One region of the Sporosarcina sp. SG10008 genome, then DNA from elsewhere that is predicted to be linked to it. Evidence: riboswitches for the same ligand, from Rfam matches in the RefSeq annotation. Region 1 holds a riboswitch; each other region holds the start of a gene.
What was found. Region 1 has a riboswitch for S-adenosylmethionine ahead of ACGLYD_RS03910 (methionine ABC transporter ATP-binding protein). Riboswitches for the same ligand answer to the same signal wherever they lie in the genome.
Positions count from the first base shown of each region.

Region 1 (2,273 bases):
AATCGTTTCTTCGAAAAATGGAAGTGTGGCTGTTGCGCTTGTTGGGTTATTTGGATAGTTCAAATACATTAATTTTGCTTGCTTCTTTTGTTCATCGGAAAGAGCAGAGTAATCAGGTAAAAAATCGTTTTCTGCAAGTAATGGCATTAAATCGTATTTAATATTGGCTAAGCTTACACTCGATAAATAATCGGGATATCCCGGATCCGGCAATAAAAGTAATTCATCTTCGTTCATAATCGCGAGGGGTAACTCGACCAATCCAGGTTTTGTTCCAAATAGAATCGCTACCTCTGTTTTAGGATCAATATGAACATCGTATTCTCGTTTATAAAAGTCAGCAACAGCCTGTTTTAATTCGGCAGTCCCTCTGAAAGGGGAGTATCCATGTGTTGTTGGATCTTCGACTGCTTCTTGGAGTGCTTTTATAATATGTGGAGGTGTCGGTTGATCGGGATTTCCACGCCCCAAGTTAATAACGTCGCGTCCTTCAGAAAGTGCTTCTTGTACGTTTCGAACAAGTGATGCGAAAAAGTGCGGTGGTAGGTTCTTGAGTCGATTTGATAGTGCCATGTAATAACCTCTCTTCTATGTAATCCAATCTTTAGTGTAAAAGAGTAAGATAGTATAAGTTTTTCACTTGGAGCAGTGTCTAGACTCCAGCGCTTGTCGGGTCTACCAAGGCGCTTGCGCTTTTCTTATTGTCTAGCTCCAGGCGCCAGCCGCTCTGAGGCCCAAAGGATGTGGGTCACCTAGCCATTGCCGCAGGACGCGGCGTACTTAGGCTAGGTTCCTTGAAAGCAATCCAGCTATGTGGCAAAGAGCGCCACGTCGTGCCTGCAAGGATGCAGGTATGCAGTCGTTGCGACAGGACGTCGCGCTCTTAGACTGCCTTCCCCTGGATTGACTTATGCCTGTCGCGTCTAGACGGCGCCTTCCGCTTTTCTTATTGTCAGTATACATGGAATGAAATGAAAATGATAATAAATTGTTATATATCAGAACATATTATGTTGACAATCTTATTGGAACATACTAATATGAAACTTATCAATCAAAATAATTACATAATGGTACTTATCAAGAGAGACTGAGGGATAGGCCCGATGACGTCCAGCAACCCCTTGCGTAATGTAAGGAAGGTGCTAACTCCTACAGAGTGAATTTCATTCTGAAAGATGAGCTGAAACCTTTTTATTTTCGGTGCTTCTTTCATATATGAGAGAAGCATTTTTATATGGTCAGACATCTGAGATTTCGTACTTCTATTTATAGAAAGAGGAGAATTGCATGATTCAAATTCAAAACGTATCAAAAGTATACAAAACAAAAGAGAGAATCGTGACTGGTGTTGATAATGTCTCACTCGACATTAACACAGGAGAAATTTTCGGAATCGTAGGTTACTCAGGTGCAGGGAAGAGTTCTCTTATCCGTTGTCTAAATTTGTTGGAAAAACCAACGAGCGGAACGATCTTAGTAGATGGATTAAATTTGATGAAGTTACGGGGGAATAATCTCCGTCAGGCACGTCTGAAAATAGGAATGATTTTTCAACACTTTTATTTAATCAGCCAAAAGACAGTATATGAAAATATAGCATTTGCTTTACGGGCAGCCAAAACGCCTGCCAATAAAATAAACGCTCGGGTAACGGACTTACTAGAAATGGTTGGCCTCTCTGATAAACGGGATGTTTATCCTGCGCAGCTGAGTGGTGGCCAGAAGCAGCGGGTAGGTATTGCCCGAGCACTAGCGAATAATCCTTCAGTGTTACTGTGTGATGAAGCAACATCTGCATTAGATCCAAATACGACGCTATCTATTTTAAGGCTGTTGAAGAAAATAAATAAAGAATTACAGATTACAATCGTTCTAATAACACACGAGATGAATGTCGTGAAAGAAATTTGTGATCGCATGGCAATTATGCAAGATGGAAAAGTGATTGAAGAAGGACAAGTATATGATATATTTTCAGATCCTCAAGAAGAATTAACGAAAGAATTTATTAGTAGTGTTGTGTCATTTGATGTGCCGTCAATGATTTTGAGCAAGTGCACGGGCAAACTGGTCAAAGTCATGTTTAAAGGTGATGTCGCAGGCGATGGAATTATCTCAGATACTGTGCAGCAATTTACTATACAAGGTAATTTCCTACACGGCTCCATTGAATATATTCAAGAAAGGCCACTCGGTACTTTCCTGATGGAACTAAAAGGCGAGGATGACGAAATAGAAAAGGCAATTGCCTATATGTCATCACGAGCTGC
Region 1 covers NZ_CP172607.1:777,226-779,498, forward strand. The annotation lists gene ACGLYD_RS03905 (pyridoxal phosphate-dependent aminotransferase) at 1-573, opposite strand, end outside; SAM riboswitch class I at 1,075-1,185, shown strand; gene ACGLYD_RS03910 (methionine ABC transporter ATP-binding protein) at 1,291-2,273, shown strand, end outside.

Region 2 (2,273 bases), 400 kb from region 1:
AAAATTCCAAGTCCTAACCCAATAACTAAAGTGAACAATGTAGAAACCGCAGTCATATAGAGTGTTTCCACTGTTGCTTCCCACATTTTAGTCCAGTCGACATTCGGAAAAAGGTTTTCAATCATTACCGATCACCTCCGTCTGAACATCATTTTCATTGAGGTATTGAATTGCTTCCTCAATGATTGAGGAATCTCCAAGCAGCTGAAGTATCAGTGTGCCGTATGCCCCGCCATGTGTATGGGATATGTTTCCCTGCACGATATTCACATCGACAGTGAATTTCCGAATAAGACTTGCGAGCACAGGTTGTTCTGTCCGCTCCCCTACAAATACAAGCTTGATAAGCGTGCCGGCAGGAAATTCTTCCTTAATATGCGCCATTGCCTGCTTCGCCTCCACGGGTTCCGTCACTTGAGAGACAAACCGCTTTGTGATCGGTTCCTTCGGTGATTGGAACACATCCAGGACATCTCCCAACTCAACAACTTTCCCTGCCTCCATAACTGCAACTCTGTGGCAAATTTTCCGGATAACGTGCATTTCATGTGTGATAAGCACAATTGTCAGTCCAAGTCGTTCATTAATTCCTGTTAGAAGGTCTAGTATTGAATCCGTTGTTTCTGGATCAAGGGCTGAAGTCGCTTCGTCACAAAGAAGGACTTCAGGGTCGTTTGCAAGCGCACGAGCAATCCCTACGCGCTGTTTCTGACCTCCAGACAATTCGGATGGATATGCATTTTCACGACCAGCCAAACCAACTAATTCAATCAGTTCCGCCACTTTCTTATCACGCTCGGCTTTTCGTACACCCGCGATTTCAAGAGGGAAAGCGATATTCTCCTTCACTGTTCTAGACCACAGTAAGTTAAAGTGTTGGAAAATCATACTCACTTTTTGTCGTGCTTCCCTTAGCTCTTTCCCTTTAATTGCTGATATTTCTAGACTTCCTATTTTAACGCTACCTGACGTTGGCATTTCAAGACCGTTCAGTAGTCGAATCAACGTACTTTTTCCTGCCCCACTATAGCCGATGACTCCAAAAATCTCACCGTCAGTAATTTCAAGCGATACATTTTCGACTGCTGAAATACTGCCTGGCCCTTCACCGTATCGTTTATTTATATCCGTTAAATAAATCATTTTTTTCACCTCAGAAAAATTGTTTTGTTACTAATTTTGTCTAGCTTCAGGCGCCACCCCCTCGGGTCACAAGGCAGTTCGCTGTGGTGGCTTAGGTACGCCCCCTTCGCAATCTGACTTGTGCCTGTCGGGGCTGAGCGGCGCCTTCCGCTTTTCAATACAAAAAAGCCTTCCTGCAGACGGGCAGAAAGGCTTGACGTTATCGAAAATAAACGTTGTCCAATCTCTCATCTTTCAAAGCGTATGCTTTGTGTGACTTGGCACCATTTCACTTACGTGACGGTTGCCGGGCTTCGCAGGGCACTATCCCTCCACCTCTCTTAATAAGAGTGACCTATTCAATTGAATGTTAAGACGAAGTATATCAAAGTTCCATATCTATTGTCAATCTATTTCTTCAAGTAGATACGGTACTGATTGAAATGCATAAATTTTATGGGTTAAAACGCCATCCTTTTGTATAAGAAGGCAAGGAACGCTTTCGATTTCATAGTCAATTGCAATATTTTGTACGTAATTCAAATCTGCTTTCCCGATTGGTATTCCCGGTCTCATGACGGTAATAACTCCCATCATTTTAGATGCGACTGCACAAGTTCCACACATTGGTGTATATAAATAAAACGCTGCCACTGAAGACTCTTTCAAAGCCATCTCCCATTGTTCGCGTGTCCAAGTTTCCATTAATTCTACATCCTTTAAATTAGAAATTCCGGTCTGATTTTAAAATCCGCACCTTGTAGTATTGTAGCCAACACTTTGTATGGGGTCGTCTCCACTTCCCGATAAACCTTTTCTGTGTACAAATGGATTGCTGCCGGGAACTCTCTTTTGAATAAAACACGGGTCTTTTCTCCATCTTCATCCGCATCAACGAAGACAAATAGTTCATGTTCTTCGTAAGGTGCAAGCAATTCTTCAAGCCGATAAGGACTTACTGTGCCGTTCGTACAAATAATTTCGACAGGCTCAACAAGTATTCGTGCCAAACGTTTCTTATCCGAACCGCCCTCGACGATAATTACTCTTTCATCCGACACAAGAGGCCCCTCCTTCGCTCTTTTTTATATAAAGATGCAAAAAACGCCGAAAAAGTACCGGCGCCTTGTCTTAGTTATTCTCCGACAGTC
Region 2 covers NZ_CP172607.1:375,571-377,843, reverse strand. The annotation lists gene ACGLYD_RS01925 (methionine ABC transporter permease) at 1-125, opposite strand, end outside; gene ACGLYD_RS01920 (methionine ABC transporter ATP-binding protein) at 118-1,143, opposite strand; SAM riboswitch class I at 1,368-1,473, opposite strand; gene ACGLYD_RS01915 (thioredoxin family protein) at 1,528-1,827, opposite strand; gene ACGLYD_RS01910 (toprim domain-containing protein) at 1,842-2,183, opposite strand; gene gcvH (glycine cleavage system protein GcvH) at 2,258-2,273, opposite strand, start outside.
Region 2: another riboswitch for S-adenosylmethionine. It lies ahead of ACGLYD_RS01920 (methionine ABC transporter ATP-binding protein); the one in region 1 lies ahead of ACGLYD_RS03910 (methionine ABC transporter ATP-binding protein).

Region 3 (2,273 bases), 780 kb from region 1:
ATTACATTATCTTTTTTTAAAAAAGGCGACTTTAATCTACTATTGATTAAAGTCGCCTCTAATTTTTTAGTCAGCGAATTGTTCGTATGTTCACGATTGTCCATTAGCTTCTTGATTTCCAGTCGGCATGTGATTAGCGTTTATACTAACTTTATTAATCCTATGTGTCAAGTAGGTTTAAATACATTCTATTCCTAAAACCCCAATATGTTACGCATTTAGTAATTTTTTTAGATATAGTTATTTTCTTTTAAATAAGAAACGATGGCTTTGACAGACTCTACAATATTTAATTGATTGGTATCAATGATTATTTCCGGGTTAACAGGTTCTTCATAAGGAGCATCAATTCCTGTAAAACCTTTAATTTCACCCAATCTTGCTTTCTTATAAAGCCCCTTCGGATCCCGTTCTTCACAAGTTTCTAAACTTGCCTTAACGTATATTTCGATAAACTCATCGGATTTGACAATTTCTCGCACCTGATCTCGATCTTCCTGATAAGGCGATATGAATGCTGTCAATGTGAATAAGCCAGCGTCGACCATTAGTTTTGAAACTTCACCGATTCTGCGAATATTTTCCGTCCGATCATTTGGACTAAACCCTAGATTCTTATTTAAACCGTGCCGGACATTATCTCCATCCAGTCGATAAGTATGAATGCCTTTCGCGTGTAACTTTGTTTCTAGCGCTACTGAAACTGTTGATTTCCCTGACCCTGATAGCCCAGTGAACCAAAGAATAGCACTCTTATGGCCCTTTAGTTCTTGACGTTTTTTTTTTGTTACCTCTGATTCATGCCAAACGATATTTGTAGACTCTGTCATTGTTTGCCCCCCTAAATCATTTGTTTCAGTTTAATTTTTATATACAAAAAAGACACCTTTTTCCGATTCAAATAATCGATTAGAAAGTTGCCTTTAGTTGTCTAATTAGCATGTATGAAATTGTTAAAATGATAAATGACTTACAACCTTTACAGTAAAGAAATAAAAAAACCACTTCTAAATAGAGCAAGAAGAGGTTAATAGAATCGAACACATATTACTCCTCTTATCTGCTAAACTTTCGTTTACTGGAATTGGCACAGTACTAAACAGTCTGTTGCCGAGGTTTCATCGGGCCAGTCCCTCAACCTCTCTAGATAAGATATAAACTATTAAGTTGAGACCAATACTACATTATCGAAAATTCAAAGTCAATGACTTATCAGAATTTATTTTCAATCATATCAGTTTAGTTGGAATTAAAGGCGATCTTCTTGCACATATAATAGGCACTTTAAACTACTTTTCAGTGCGCTAGGAAACATGTTAGTTAACTCTCACTTAACCTTTCGTTGTTCTCATCGGTTTTCTCTATTTCCTTTTCATAATTATTTTTCCAATTAACAAGAAAGATTCCTGCAAATATTAGTAATCCACCAAAAAGGATAGACCAGGTTAGTCTTTCATGGAGTAAAAACCATCCTGTGAGTACACCGAAGAATGGCGCTAAAAAAAGGAATGCACTAGTTCGTTCTTGATTACCTCTTTGGAGAAGATAAAACCAAATAGAAAACTGAATAATTGAGGCTGCAATGGTAAGCCATAACAAAATCAGGATAGATTGAGTAGTCATTTTAAAGAAAGTCTCTTCCAGTAGTAAGCTTCCCAGAAAGAGAATTAATCCACCAAAAAGCATTTGATAGGCTGTCATTACATACGTATCAAATTTGAAACCATGTATTTTTATCAATAGCGTAGCAATCGCCCATGAAACAGCCGACAAAAGCCCTAATATGGTACCGACTTTAAAGTCAAGATGTGAACCTAACGTGAGAAAAACCCCGATAAAACCTAACAGTACACCTATCCATTGCTGAATATGGTAACGCGATTTTAAAAAAAGCGTCCCAAAAACGACAACGAGTAAAGGATTCATAAACGTTAGGATAGACGTCTCTCCAGAAGTGATTGTACGCAGTGCCATAAATATACAGCCCATCACAAAAGCTGTTTGGAAAAGTCCAATTAGAACAATCCACACCCAGTCGATTGCTTTTACTGGATGTGGCTTGTTTAAGATTTTAACGATAGTTGCCATAATAATCCCTGCAAGCGTAAAACGCAGAGCGACTAATAGGAGTGGAGATGAATAGGCTAACCCTAACTTCCCTATTGTAAAAGAAGAACCCATTAGTCCAGTCGTCAAAATCACTAACAAGCAAAAACTGATTCGATTCATCCGATCCCCACCCCATTATTACTATAAAACGTTTAAAAGAAAAT
Region 3 covers NZ_CP172607.1:1,561,846-1,564,118, reverse strand. The annotation lists gene cysC (adenylyl-sulfate kinase) at 231-830, opposite strand; SAM riboswitch class I at 1,054-1,154, opposite strand; gene ACGLYD_RS07430 (DMT family transporter) at 1,321-2,229, opposite strand.
Region 3: another riboswitch for S-adenosylmethionine. It lies ahead of cysC (adenylyl-sulfate kinase); the one in region 1 lies ahead of ACGLYD_RS03910 (methionine ABC transporter ATP-binding protein).